DNA from 2 places in the Pseudomonas tructae genome. Region 1 is predicted to be linked to the other one. Evidence: riboswitches for the same ligand, from Rfam matches in the RefSeq annotation. Region 1 holds a riboswitch; the other holds the start of a gene.
What was found. A riboswitch is a leader RNA that binds a small molecule or an ion and turns the genes downstream of it on or off. The one in region 1 is predicted to bind FMN.
Positions count from the first base shown of each region.

Region 1 (7,382 bases):
TGGCATGGATACCGCCGCACAGTTCGACGGAGAAATCGCCGCCCATGCTCAGCACGCGCACGCTGTCGCCATACTTCTCGCCGAACAGCGCCATGGCGCCCTTCTGCTTGGCGGTTTCGATATCGGTCTCTTCGGTTTGCACCTCGGAGTTCTTGCGCACTTCGCGGTTGACGATGTCTTCCAGGGCCTTGAGCTGCTCTGGCTTGACCGCCTCGAAGTGACTGAAGTCGAAGCGCAGCCGCTGGCTATCGACCAGCGAGCCCTTCTGTTGTACGTGTTCGCCCAGCACCTGACGCAGCGCCGCGTGCAGCAGGTGAGTGGCAGAGTGGTTCAGCGAGGTGGCGTGCTGGACGTCGGCGTCGACCTGGGTCTGCACCTGGGCGCCGACGGTCAGTGTGCCGCTGGCCACCACCCCGTGGTGCAGGAAGGCGCCGCCGGTCTTGGTGGTGTCACGCACGTCAAAGCGCACGCTGTCAGCCTGCAGGTAGCCGGTGTCACCCACCTGGCCGCCGGACTCGGCGTAGAACGGCGTGCGATCGAGGATGACCACACCCTCCTCGCCTTCACCCAACTGCTCGACGACCTTGCCATCCTTATAAAGAGCAACGATGTTGGCGCTGCCTGCGGTGGCGCTATAGCCGGTGAACTCGGTGGCCACGTCAACCTTGACCAGGGTGTTGTAGTCCAGGCCGAAAGCGCTGGCGGAGCGGGCACGCTCACGCTGGGCTTCCATCTCGCGCTCGAAGCCTGCCTCATCGATGGTCAGCTCGCGTTCGCGGGCGATGTCGGCGGTCAGGTCCATCGGGAAGCCGTAGGTATCGTACAGCTTGAACACCACATCACCTGGCACCACGCTGCCCTTGAGCTCGGCCAGGTCCTGCTCGAGGATCTTCAGGCCCTGCTCCAGGGTCTTGGCGAATTGCTCTTCCTCAGCCTTGAGCACGCGCTCGATGTTGGCCTGCTGCTGCTTGAGCTCAGGAAAGGCTTCGCCCATCTCGGCAACCAGGGCGGCGACGATCTTGTAGAAGAAGCTGCCGGTGGCACCGAGCTTGTTGCCATGCCGGCAGGCGCGGCGAATGATGCGACGCAGCACATAACCACGGCCTTCGTTGGACGGCAGCACGCCGTCGGCAATCAGGAAGCCGCAGGAACGGATATGGTCCGATACCACCTTGAGCGACGACTGCTCTTGGTTCTTGCAACCGATGGCGGCAGCAGAGGCTTCGAGCAGGCTACGGAACAGGTCGATCTCATAGTTCGAATGCACGTGCTGCATGACCGCACTGATGCGCTCAAGGCCCATGCCGGTATCTACCGATGGCGCTGGCAGAGGATGCAGCACGCCGTCGGCAGTGCGGTTGAACTGCATGAAGACGTTGTTCCAGATCTCGATGTAACGGTCACCGTCTTCTTCCGGCGAGCCGGGTGGGCCGCCCCAGATGTCGGCGCCATGATCGTAGAAGATCTCGGTGCACGGGCCGCACGGGCCGGTGTCGCCCATGGTCCAGAAATTGTCGGAAGCGTACGGCGCACCCTTGTTGTCGCCGATACGCACCATACGCTCGGGCGGAACGCCGATCTGCTGGGTCCAGATGTCATAAGCCTCGTCGTCGGTGGCATAGACAGTGACCCACAGCTTTTCTTTCGGCAACTGCAGTACGCCGGTCAGAAAGGTCCAGGCGTAGGTGATGGCGTCCTTCTTGAAATAGTCGCCGAAGCTGAAGTTGCCCAGCATCTCGAAGAAGGTGTGGTGACGGGCGGTATAGCCGACGTTTTCCAGGTCGCTGTTCTTGCCACCGGCGCGCACGCACTTCTGGCTGCTGGTCGCGCGGGTGTAGGCGCGTTTTTCCTGGCCAAGGAAGCAGTCCTTGAACTGGTTCATCCCCGCGTTGGTGAACAACAGGGTCGGGTCGTTGCCCGGGATCAAGGAGCTGGAGGCAACTCGGGTGTGTCCCTGCTCTTCGAAGAAGCGAAGGAAGGCTTCACGGATTTCTGCGCTTTTCATAGGTTCTTCCACGGAAACGGCGGCCTTAAGGCAAATGCTTGCGGCAAATTGACGAAACGACGGCAAAGGGCCGCATTATATCGGGCCTTAGGCTTGGGTGCAGTGTGTTTATGCTATAGAGGCTGTCAATTGGACGGCCTGCAACGACAACGACAGCGCAAAACCGCCCACAGCCAGCCTGCACGGCCTCTCTGGGCCTGTTTTTATCTAGTGACACGGTATTACTGGGGCCACACAAAGCAATTGGCAAGGTTTCCCGGATGAAACGTCGTTCATCCTAAAAAATCGTTAGCAGCCTATACGTTTACCCGGCATCTGTGCTAATAATTCCTCGCCATCGGCCAAACGATGGCAACGTTCTCAGGGCGGGGTGCAATTCCCCACCGGCGGTAATTGCGCGCACTGCGCATAGCCCGCGAGCGCTTGCAGGCCTGCCTGCAAGGTCAGCAGACCCGGTGTGATTCCGGGGCCGACGGTCATAGTCCGGATAAAGAGAGAACGGGATAGGCAGCGTTGTGCCTACGTCTTTCGTGGCGAAATCCCTTTCGATCCAGCGCCCTGTTTCTTATCCAAACAGGAGTCCGTTTCAATGCAACCTACCGCAATCGATAGCAAGCACCCTACCCACGAGCGCATCGCATTCATCCAGGCCTGCTGGCACAAGGATATTGTCGATCAGGCGCGCAAAGCCTTTGTCGAGGAAATGGGTAAACAAGGCTATCAGGCCGGTGATATCGACTTCTTCGAAGTCGGCGGCGCCTTCGAAATCCCCCTGCATGCCAAGCTGCTGGCCCGAGGCGGCCGTTATGCCGGTATCGTTGCCGCCGGCCTGGTGGTCGATGGCGGCCTGTATCGCCATGAGTTCGTCGCCCAGTCGGTGATCAGCGGCCTGATGCAAGTGCAACTGGAAACCGAGGTACCGGTGTTCTCGGTAGTTCTGACCCCGCACCACTTCCATGCTGGCGACGAGCATCAGAACTTCTACTTCGAGCACTTCCTGGTCAAGGGCGCTGAAGCGGCGAAGACCTGCGCCGACACCCTGCAGAAGCTGCGCGCCCTGCGCCGCAATGAAGTGTCGCAAAAACGCGTCGGCTGAGACCCGCTCCCACCACAGTCCGGTTCAGGCCAACTGATCGGGCTTGGCAGGGACGATCAGAATCCCCGCGCGCAAACCGTTCTTGACCTTGGGGTTGGGGAAGATGATGCGGGCGCCCTCTTCCTCGACGATCCAGCGGGTATCGGCGATGTCCTCGGCCAGCAAGTAGCCTGGCTCAAGCTCCGAGAAGTTCTCGATATCGGCAGCCAGGTGCAGCTGAAAGCTGTCGCTGTGCTTGATAATTTCGCGCGCCACACTGAACAACTGCAAACCGTCCAGCGCCTCTGGCTGCTCAGGCTCAGTACCTTCAATGATCTGCTTGAGGCGGGTTTCCAGGCGCCCGACATTGACACCGTCGTTCTGCCCGAACGGCCGCGCCTTGCCCAGTTCCAGGGTAAAGGCTTCGGCCCCAAGTTGCTCATAGGTATAGGCGGTAAAGGTGATCGATATCTTGCTCTGCAGCAGCACCGCCTCCATGCCGGCTGCCCGCAGGCGTGCCAGCTCACGACGTGAGTGCTGACGGCCTTCCTTGTAGGGATAGAGGGCGAACTGTTCGATCTTCGAACCGCGAATGGCGGTGTGCAGGTCGTAATGCAGGCGGGTGCGCTCAGGGACGCTGAAGAAGGTCGCCGCCAGGCGCTCCAGCTCACAGGCGCGCAGGGCCTCGGCACCGCTGACCTGATCGTGACGGCCATTGAACAGGCGGTTCACGTCCAGCTCGAGGTAACGCTCACCGCGGCGGATCGCCTCGGGGTTACCGAACAGGAAAAGAATACGTGCCTGCGGCTTGAGATCGCCGCGGGCAATGTCGTGCAGCAACCGGTCGAGCAGCTCGATCGGTGCGGTTTCGTTGCCATGGATGCCCGCTGACAACAGCAGGTCCAGGCCATTATCACAGGCCTCGGGCGGACGCACTTCGAGGGCGCCCTCGCCAAGCCAGCGCATGCGCACGCCGTCGGCAGTCACCTGGGTCTTCTCTGCCGGTTCGCGACCGGCCAGGGTCAGTTCAAGCAGTTTGCCGAGGGCGAGCATGGGCTATTCCTTAGTGATGGTGGCCGCAATCGGGACCATGAACGTGATCATCATCGTCGCCGGCATCGGCCGGTTCCATTTCCAGCTGCAGGCTCACAAGGTTAGTGGCCAGCGGGCGCAGCAGCAGGTTGGCGTACTCGGCGTCGCCTTCTTCGACATCGACGCCGATCAGCAGCTGACCACGGCCATCCTGCTGAATCCATACCTCCTTGCCTTGCCAGACCACCGCAAAGCGGGTGCAGGAAGTTTCCAGCTGGGTACCATCGTCATCTTCAAGGATCAGCTGCAGGGCGTCGGACATAATCGAATTCTCTCTCAAGGTTGGCGTTGGAATGGATAGACCGAACCCAGTTTGAGGATCTGGGTCAGTTCATCCAGTGCCGTACGACACTCCAGCAACAGCTGCGGATCGGCCAGGTCGGTTTCGCTCAGGCGATCGCGGTAGTGCTTTTCAACCCATTGGGTCAGGGTGTCGTACAGCGGTGCAGTCATGATAACGCCTGGATTGACCGCCGCCAGTTCCGTTTCATTAAGTGCCACGCGCAAGCGCAGGCACGCCGGCCCACCGCCGTTCTGCATGCTCTGCTTGAGATCGAAGACCTTGACCTCGCTGACCGGGCCACCGGAACTGGTCAGCGACGACAGATAGGCCCAGACCCGCTCGTTGTTGCGGCACTCTTCAGGCACGATCAGCAGCATCGAACCATCGGCGCGAGACAACAACTGGCTGTTGAACAGGTACGAACGCACTGCGTCCTCTACCGTAACAGCCGAGCGCGGCACGCAGATCGCTTTGAAGTTGCCGCCCCGCTTAGCCAGTTTAGCCTGCAGTTGGCCAAGCATCGCCTCGGTCTCGAGGAAGGCGTCTTCGTGGTAGAACAGCACTTCGCCGTTACCCACCGCGATCACATCGTTGTGGAACACGCCCTGGTCGATCACTGCCGGGTTCTGCTGGGCGTAGACCACACCCTCGTCGCTCAAGCCGTGCAGGCGCGCGACAGCCTGTGATGCTTCCAGGGTCTGGCGCGCCGGGTACTTCTGCGGCGCCGGGTAGCGAGCGTCGAACGCGCTGCGGCCATAGACGAAAAACTCGACGCCAGCCTCACCGTAGCTGCGGCAGAAGCGCGTATGGTTGGCCGCCCCTTCATCACCGAACTGCGCCACGGCCGGCAGGGCCGCATGGTGGGCGAAATGCTTGCTATCGGCGAACATGGCACCCAGCACGCGACTGGTGGTCGGGTGCTCGATGCTGCGGTGATATTTACAGTTGAGGTTGGCAGCCGTGAAGTGCACGCGGCCGTCTGCGGTGTCGGCACTCGGGCTGACGGTGGCAGCGTTGGCCACCCACATGCTCGAAGCCGAGCAACTGGCAACCAGCAGTGGCATGGCCTCCTTGGCAGCCCGCTCGATCACTTGCGCGTCAGTGCCGGCAAAGCCCAGGCGGCGCAGCGCGGCCACGTCCGGACGCTCCTGCGGGGCCAGCACGCCCTGCGCAAAGCCCATCTCCATCAGCGCCTTCATTTTCGCCAGGCCCTGAAGCGCGGCTTCGCGTGGGTTGGACGCCTGCTGGCTGTTGCTTTGCGAAGCAACGTTGCCGTACGACAGCCCGCCGTAATTGTGCGTCGGTCCGACCAGACCATCAAAATTCACTTCAAACGATTTCATCGGCAAGGCTCCGTGGACCTTTTGTTATAGGGAGACGCCTGGCGTCAGTGTCGCAGGCAGGGTCAGGCTGGCGGTCTCCAGCGAGGCTACCGGGTAAGCGCAATAATCCGCCGCGTAGTAAGCACTGGCGCGGTGGTTGCCGCTGGCACCCACCCCCCCGAATGGCGCACTGCTGGCAGCGCCGGTCAGTTGCTTGTTCCAGTTGACGATACCGGCACGGCTTTGTAGCCAGAAATACTGGTAACGCGCATGGGAGTCCGACAGCAAGCCCGCCGCCAGGCCGTACTGGGTGTTGTTGGCCTCGGCAATGGCCGCATCGAAATCGCTGTAGCGGATCACCTGCAGCAGCGGGCCGAAGAACTCTTCGTCCGGACGCTCGGCAACTGCGCTGACATCGATGATGCCAGGGGTCAGCAACGCGGCAGTGGCCTGTGGCTGGGTCATCTCCAGCAACGAGAGGCCACCGTTGGCCAGCAACTGGACCTGGGCATCGAGCAATGCCTTGGCCGCATCCAGGGAGATCACCGAGCCCATGAACGGCGCTGGCTGCTGATCGAAGGCACCGACCGAGATGGTTCGGCACACCTCAACCAGGCGCTTGAGCAGCGCATCGCCCCAGGTGCCTTGCGGCACCAGCAGGCGGCGCGCGCAAGTGCAGCGTTGGCCGGCGGAGATGAATGCCGACTGGACAATGGTGTAGACCGCAGCGTCCAGGTCCTTGACCTCATCCACCACCAGCGGGTTGTTGCCGCCCATCTCCAAGGCCAGGATCTTGTCCGGACGCCCGGCGAACTGCTGGTGCAGCAGGTTGCCGGTGCGACTGGAGCCGGTGAAGAACAAACCATCGATGCCCGGATTGGCCGCCAGGGCTACGCCGGTTTCACGGGCGCCCTGGACCAGGTTGAGCACGCCGGCCGGCAAACCGGCCTCGATCCAGCACTTGACCGTCAGTTCGGCGACTTTCGGGGTCAGCTCGCTGGGCTTGAACACCACAGTGTTACCCGCCAGCAGCGCCGGCACGATGTGCCCGTTGGGCAAGTGACCGGGGAAATTGTACGGACCGAACACGGCAACCACGCCATGGGGCTTGTGGCGCAGCACGGCAGTAGCGTCGGCGAGCGGGCCGCTCTTTTCGCCGGTGCGCTCGCGGTAACTCTGCACCGAGATTGCCACCTTGTTGACCATGCTGGTCACTTCGGTAGTGGCTTCCCACAGCGGCTTGCCGGTTTCTTCACCGATGCAGTGCGCCAGGGCGTCGGCATTACCCTTGAGCGCAGCGGCGAAGGCCTCGAGTACACTGATGCGCGCTTCCAGCGATTGCAGCGCCCAGCCGGCGAATGCCTGACGGGCAGCCTTGACCGCATCGTCAACCTGCCCGGCGCTGGCGCCCTGGCCCTGCCAGACAACCTTCTGGCTGACCGGGTCGAGCGATTGCAGCGCCTCGCCCTGCCCTGCCTGCCAACTGCCGGCGATAAAGTGAGTCGTCATTATTTGGCCTCCCGGGCTGCAGACAGCGGTACCGCACGCACCTGGTCACCGGCGTTCAGGCGCAGGCGTTTGGCGGTCTGTGGATCGACCACCAGG
Region 1 covers NZ_CP035952.1:1,926,995-1,934,376, reverse strand. Annotated here, with positions in the region: gene alaS (alanine--tRNA ligase) at 1-2,005, opposite strand, end outside; FMN riboswitch at 2,358-2,509, shown strand; gene EXN22_RS08920 (6,7-dimethyl-8-ribityllumazine synthase) at 2,595-3,101, shown strand; gene astE (succinylglutamate desuccinylase) at 3,126-4,133, opposite strand; gene EXN22_RS08910 (topoisomerase II) at 4,144-4,434, opposite strand; gene astB (N-succinylarginine dihydrolase) at 4,449-5,798, opposite strand; gene astD (succinylglutamate-semialdehyde dehydrogenase) at 5,823-7,289, opposite strand; gene astA (arginine N-succinyltransferase) at 7,286-7,382, opposite strand, start outside.

Region 2 (7,382 bases), 2.3 Mb from region 1:
ACCGGTAGTTGCCAAGGTTGCGAGCGCACCGCTTGCCGTGCCCGCGCCTGCTCCGCAGGTTGTCCAGGTGCCCGGGGCAGTGGACACGGTGGTGTCTCTGGCAGAGGGTGACGAAGTGTTCCTGGTCGGCGATTCGTTGATGCAGGGCGTGGCCCCGCATCTGGCCAACAGCCTGCGCAAGCGTTACCAGATCAAGAGCGTCAACCTCAGCAAGCAAAGTACCGGTCTTGCATATCCTGGGTTCTTCAACTGGCCGCAAACCGTGGCCAAGACCCTGGAAAGCGAGCCGAACATCCGCCTGATGGTGATCTTCCTCGGCCCCAACGATCCCTGGGACATGCCCCAGGGCAAGGGCAAGCCGTTCCTGCGCTTCAAGTCGCCGGAGTGGGAAGTGACCTATCGCCAGCGTATCGATTCGATTCTCGACCAGGCCCGTGCGCACAATGTGCAGGTGATCTGGGTCGGGCCGCCGAACATGCAAAAGCCCAAGTTGTCGACGGCCATGGCGTACCTGAGCGGGCTGTACGAGCAGCAGGCCGGCCTGTATCAGCAGCATTATGTCTCGGCCAACCCGGTGCTCGGTTACAACGACGACAGCTTCTCCTATACCTTGCAGAACAGCCAGGGCAAACGGATCAAGACCCGGGTCGATGACGGCATCCATTTCACCCCCACCGGACAGAAGCTGATCTCGGAACGGATTCTCTCGATGATCGCCTTTCCCGGCCTCACTGTAACGGGACACTGATGCGTCGACTGCACAACATTCTTGGGTTGGCCCTGCTGATCTGCGCGCTGCCGGGCTGTAGCCCGGTGGCGGCGGTCAATACCACGGCCAAGCCCGTCAATTCGGCGGCCAAGGCCCCGGCCAAGCGTGTCGATGGCAACCTGGCGGTGCTGGCGGGCAAGTTTCGCAACGCCAACCGCGCGCCGGTCAACATCATCCAGTTCGGCGATTCGCACACCGCCGCCGACCTGTTCAGTGGCGAGATGCGTCGCCTGCTGCAAGCGCGTTACGGCGACGGCGGTATCGGCCTGATTGCCGCCTCGCCGGTGCCGGGCACGCGCTATGAGCAGGTCATCCTGAAAACCGCCAAGCGTCAGTGGGAGCTGGTGTCGGCGCGCAATCAGCAGAGCACCCAGTTCCCCCTCGGCGGTTATCTGTCAGTGCCGAAGGCGGCCAACCCCAGCGTGCGCATCGAAGCCCGCGAGCCCACGGCGCAGCGCTATCGGGTCCAGGCCCTGTACCAGGCGCGAGAAAACAGCACCCTGGTGCTGCGCGACGGGCGCGGGCGCAACCAGCGCATGCTGGCGGCAACCGCGGGGCAATGGCGCCTCGGGCCGCAGGTCGGCAACCTTGGTCTGCCGCTGGACCTGACCCTCAACAGTCGGCCCGGGACGCTGCTGGGTGGCTGGTATATCCAGAGCCAGAAAAATGCCGGGGTGATCTATTCGGCGCTGGGCATCAACGGTGCGCGCCTGGAGGTGCAGGACAAATGGCAGGCCGGCTGGCAGGACAATCTCAAGACCCTGCGTCCGGACCTGGTGATTCTTGCCTACGGCACCAACGAAGCCTTTGATGACACCCTTGATCTCAGCCTGTACCAGACGCAACTGCGCACTACCCTCAAGCGCCTGCGCAAGGACCTGCCGCAGGCGGTGATACTGCTGGTCGGTCCGCCGGATTCGATCAAGCAGCGCAAGGCTCGCAGTTGTGCCGCGCGTCAGCCGCAGCAACTGGCTCAGGTGATCCGCATCCAGCGTCAGGCGGCCAAGCAGGCCAACGCGCTGTTCTGGGACTGGCAGGCGTACATGGGCGGGCCGTGTTCGATTGACGGCTGGCAAGCGGCGGGCCTGGCCCGAGGGGATCTGGTGCACCTGAGCGCCGACGGCTACAAAAAAAGCGCAGTCGGCCTGCATGATTTTTTGCGCAGCCAGCTGGGTTTTCAGTAAGGCAGAAAAAATCAGGGGCGGGGACGACTCCGGGTTGGCTTGCGGCGCCCCATGAAGTCGTCCTCCCACCCCCTAACAGAGGCAAATCCGGGTGCATGTGACTGCACCCGCTCAGCACGATGCGACTGCCTTGAATCAGCCGCGATTCAGTCCTCTGCATTGACCTTAGTAGCTGTCTGCAAGGCTGTAAATTTTCTCGAACAGAAAATTACTCAGGCGCTTTCCAGTGCCGGGCTCATGGCGGCTGCCTGGCGGTAGCGGGCCAGTTCGTCGATGGTCAGCACCGGCAGCGAGTATTGCTTGGCGTAGACCGCCACCTGCTCGCCACGGGCCATGCTGCCGTCGGGGTTCATCAGCTCGCAGAGTACCGCTGCCGGGCGCAGGCCGGCCAGGCGGGCAAGGTCCACCGAGCCTTCGGTGTGGCCGCGGCGGGTCAGTACACCACCGTCGCGCGAGCGCAACGGGAAGACGTGGCCAGGGCTGACAATGCGCATGTCATCGCCGGTCGAGTCGAGGGCAGCAAGAATGGTGGTGATGCGGTCCTGGGCCGAAACGCCGGTGGACACGCCTTCAGCCGCTTCGATGGTGACGGTGAAGCCGGTGCCATGGCGGGCGCGGTTGTTCGGCACCATCGGTGCCAGCGACAACTCGTCGACCGTGGCTTCATCCAGGCACAGGCAGACGATGCCGCTGCAATCGCGGATCATCATGGCCATGGTCTGCAGGCTGATGTTTTCGGCAGCGGCGATGATATCCGCCTCGTCCTCGCGATCATCGTCATCGAGCAACAGCACGGGTTTACCGGCCTTGTAGGCTTCGACGGCGGCGGCGACGTTAGGGAATTGCTTGCGGTGCAAAGGGGACATGAAACGCTCCTCGTAAGAGATCGATGAACGTTTCAGGGCGAACAAAATGCGTGCGCCAGGGCGCCTGATGGCCCTGACTTGACGCCTTCTTTCATCCGGACTATGACCGTCGGCTCTGGAGTCGCACCAGATCTGCTGACCCCCGGCCAAAAGCCGAGGCGCTCGCGGGCTCATCTTTCGATTTACCGCCGGTGGGGACTTTCACCCCGCCCTGAAGACCCTGCAAGCATACAGCAGAGTGCCAGTATGTTTGCAAGCCCCAGGGCTACGACCAAAGTCTGAGGTGGCTCAGAGGCCCAGGGCATAGTCCAGGTAGCCTGGGTAGACCTTGCGCCAGTCGTCCTGGAAGGTATGGCCTTCGGGGTGTTCGTGGCTCTGCACCTGGTTGTTGCTGGCAAAGGCTTGTTCGGTGGTGGCCGTCAGTTGCAGGTTGCTTTCATGCTCCTGTGCGCCGTGGACCACGACCAGGCGCTTGTCCTTGGCCTTCTGCACGGTGAACGGGATTTTGAAACCGCCTGGCGACAGCAGCACGGCACCGCTGTAGTTTTGCGGGTACTGGGCGATCAGGTGGGCGGCGTGTTCGGCGCCTTGCGAGAAGCCGATCAGGGCGACTTTCGAGCGGTCGATGGGGGTGTCTTTTTCCAGTTTTTTCAGAGCTGCCGCCACCGCTTGCTCGGTCGGCTCGACCGATTGCCGTTGCCACATGAACTGATGGTTGTCGCGCTTGAGGGTGCCGTTCAGGGCCACCAATACAGCCTTTTCGCCGACCAGGTCAGCGCGCATGTTGGTGCCGTTGACGCCTTCGGTGCCGAAGCCGGCCAGCCACACCACTACCGGCCAACCGCCTGCAGGGGCCTTGCCTTTAGGAATGCTGAAGGCAGCAAGGCCGGCATCCTTGGCTTGGCTTGGGTAGTTCTTTTCTGCGGCCTGCAGCAGCTTCTGGTAGGCCGGGTCTTTTTGCATCGGCTCCAGTTCGTCGTCTTCCTTGAGGATCACGGTTTGCCAGAAACCGCGCTCACGCGCCTCGTCGAGGTATTGCGCGGCCAGTTCCGGGCTGTCCATGGCCGACAGCGCGGCAGCGGCCTGGTAGGCGGCGAAGGCGTTCTTCGGGTCCAGGCGTGCGGCGGTCAGGTAAAAGGCCAGGGCGCCGGCATAGTTGTCGTGCTCGCTTTTTTCCTTGTCGCCGGCATCCATGAACTCGGCCGGGGTGGCGTCGTTGAGGTACAGGTTGGCCATGGCGGCCATGCCTTGCCAGCGGCCCTTGTGCAGGGCCTGGTCACTGGCTTCGTCGGCGTAGGCAGTGGTGGCAGCGAGGCTGAGGCCGGCCAGCAGGCCGAAGGAGCAGAGGTGCAGGCGGGTAGCTGTCAGCAATGACATGGCCGAGAGTCCTTTTTCGGTAGGGCTCGGCCAGGTGCGGCCGAAGAGGGCGCGGATTTTAGCACCCTGTTCAGTCCTTGAGTTGATTCCATTCCAGGCCAAAACGCGCCAGGTATTTGCGCAGGCGATCAGCGTCGTTGGGCTTTTCCTTTTCCAGGCGCGACACGTTGAACAACTGGCGCCCGGCCTCGGACAGCGTACGGGCGTTGCGGCAGGCAGTGAGCACGGCGTGCAGTTGCAGGCGGTCGAACTGGTCCAGCGGCTTGTCGCCCAGCAGTGCGTCGAGCGGATCCGCGGATTGTGCCACGCCCCAGGCGCGCTGCAGGCGGTCGATTTCTTCGAGCACCAGGGCTTCGTCGATGCGCCCGCTGTCGGCCAGGGTGGCCATGCGTGTGATTGACGCTGACAGCTCGCGGAAGTTGCCGGCCCAGCGTGCTTGCGGTGAATTGGCGAAGGCCAGGTAGCAGCGCTTGGCTTCGAGGTTGAAGCGCACCTGGCGGTTCTGTTCGCGGGCGTGGCGCTGCAGTTCGAAATCGATGTTCGGTTCGATGTCTTCGCGGCGTCCGGCCAGCCCCGGCAGTTCGAAGGTCCAGAGGTTGATGCGCGCATACAGGTCTTCACGAAACAGGCCTTCGGCAACCCGGCTGCGCAGGTCGCGGTGGGTGCCGGCGATCAGTTGGAAGTCGCTCGCCACCTCCTGGTCCGAACCCAGCGGGAAGAAGCGTTTCTCTTCGATGGCCTTGAGCAGCATGGCCTGCTCATCGCTACCCAGCTCGCCAATTTCATCGAGGAACAGCATGCCGCCATCGGCTGCGCGCAGCAGGCCTTCACGGGCGTTCTGGGCGCCGGTGAAGGCGCCCTTGCTATGGCCGAATAAGGCTGACATGGCGCCGTCACCGCGCAGGGTGGCGCAGTTCACCTCGACAAAGCGCCCCTCCAGTTGATGGCGGCCGCGCTTGAGTTCGTAGATGCGCCGGGCCAGGAAGGACTTGCCCGCACCGGTGGGGCCGACCAGCAGCATCGGCGCCCGCGAGCGCAGGGCCACGCGCTCGATCTGCTCGATGGAGCGGTTGAAGGCGGCGTTGCGGGTGGCGATACCGGCCTTGAGGAAGTTCAGGCTGTCGGCCTGCTCGCGTTGAAAGCGCGAGGCAATGTGGTCGTAGCGCGACAGGTCCAGGTCGATCAGCGTGCTGCTGCCGGCTGGGTCGGCGGTGTCTTGCTTGCCGCGGGCTGGCGAGGTCTGGATCAGTCGCGCCGGCAGGTAGCGCGCTTCAGTGAGCAGGAACCAGCAGATCTGCGCGACGTGGGTGCCGGTGGTGATGTGCACCAGGTAGTCCTCGTGCTCGGTATCGAAGGGGTAGCTGCTGGCGAAGTCATGGAGTGCGCCGTAGACCTCTTCGAAGTCCCAGGGGTTGCGCAGGGTCATGGGCTGCAGGCGCACCTCGGTGTGCGGCGAGATGCTCCGGATGTCCTCGCGGATACGCTCGGCCAGGCCCAGGTCGCGGGCGCTGCTGCCGTGAATCAGTTCCAGGCGGTCGATTGGCGTGTGCGCCTGCTGGCACAGGCTGATGGTCGGCCGCCAGCGCTGCCAGCGCGCCGCGCCTTTGCCGTTGCGATCAAGGGTGGTGCCGAGAAAGCCGATGGCGACGCTGCGCTTGTTCATGTCTGTTTAGCTCAAAAGATAAGTACGTATCCCATGGTATATAAAAATGTTGTTGGTTGTGAGGTGGTGAAAAATTGAAATTCACAATATGAAAAATAAAATTCTTATAAATCAATAAGATAAAAATTAATTCAGTGCTGTTCGAAAAAACTGGCACGGCCCTCGCAATATCTTCTTCGACCGCATCGCCAAGCTGGCCAACGGGACGGGGTTTATGTCTCCGCCGGTGCACGAGCCCACCCCTGGTGTAGGTGTCGTGCATGCCGCCGCCGCAACGAGCAGTCGATAGCGTGGCTCCTCACGGAGACGCTGGTCTCGAGGCCTGACTCGAACCTTACATACCCTCCAAGGTATCTCGAATGTTGTACCCGCCGGTGGGGCGTAGCCAGGAAGGTGCGCAAGGTGCGCAAGGCGCGCGAACGCTCATCGCTGATTTACCCGGCTTGTCGGCCGGGCCCGGAGCAAGGCAGTTGCCGGACCGCAGGACGCGGTCAATGGACAGGACGTCCCGGCAACCGACTCCTCCGGGTCACGCCCGCAGTGCTCGGCATTTTGGCAACACCGGCACCAAGGACTTAATTGCACAGGATGATCAAGATGAAACTGTTGAAACGCTTTATCGTGAAAAAGAACGAACGCGGCCTGCTGTTCTGTGAAGGCGACTTTGTGTCGATCCTCGAACCTGGCGTGCACAAGCGTTTCGACCTGCACAACCGGCTGACGGTAGAAACCTTCAGCCTCAATACTTCGCTGTTCGAACATCGCCTGGCAGGCTATTTGCGCCAGAGCGAGCCGGCCCTGGTCGAGCAGTATTTCGAGCGCATGGACCTGGCAGAAAACGAAGCCGGCCTGCGTTGTGAAGATGGCGCCCTGGTCGAGTTGCTGGCCCCGGGTAGCCGTCAGTTGTTCTGGAAAGGCCAGAGCGCGCAGACCCTGCAGCGCATCGACCTGAGCCAGACCTATCGCCTGGACGGCGCCTTGGTGGCCAAGCTCAACCAGCCGAAACTGCGCGGCCGTAACCTGGCCGGGCTGGACGCGGTGTTGCTGGCGGCGGTGCCAGCCTTCCATGTCGGTGTGCTCAAGGTTGATGGCGTGGTGGAGGAGTTGCTTGGCGCCGGGCAGTACGGCTTCTGGCGCTTCAACCGCCAGGTCAGCGTCGAGATGGTCGATATGCGTATCCAGGCCATGGAAATCAGCGGGCAGGAAATCCTCACCCGCGACAAGGTCAGCCTGCGCCTGAACCTTGCGGCCAACTGGCGCTACAGCGATGTGCTCGGTGCGTTCGCGCAGTTGAGCAAGCCGCTGGAGCATTTGTACCGCGAGGTGCAGTTCGGCCTGCGGGCGGCGGTGGGCACCCGCACCCTCGATGAGTTGCTGGAGAACAAGCAGTTGATCGATGACTCGGTGAGCCAGTATCTGCAGGAGAAACTCGCCGGCAGCGGCATCGAAGTCAGCGGTCTGGGGGTACGCGACATCATCCTTCCAGGCGAGATGAAAGCCTTGCTGGCACAAGTGGTGGAGGC
Region 2 covers NZ_CP035952.1:5,334,470-5,341,851, reverse strand. Annotated here, with positions in the region: gene EXN22_RS24475 (SGNH/GDSL hydrolase family protein) at 1-748, shown strand, start outside; gene EXN22_RS24470 (SGNH/GDSL hydrolase family protein) at 748-1,953, shown strand; gene ribB (3,4-dihydroxy-2-butanone-4-phosphate synthase) at 2,166-2,819, opposite strand; FMN riboswitch at 2,899-3,042, opposite strand; gene EXN22_RS24460 (alpha/beta hydrolase) at 3,108-4,196, opposite strand; gene rtcR (RNA repair transcriptional activator RtcR) at 4,267-5,859, opposite strand; gene EXN22_RS24445 (slipin family protein) at 6,457-7,382, shown strand, end outside.
Region 2: another riboswitch for FMN. It lies ahead of ribB (3,4-dihydroxy-2-butanone-4-phosphate synthase); the one in region 1 lies ahead of EXN22_RS08920 (6,7-dimethyl-8-ribityllumazine synthase).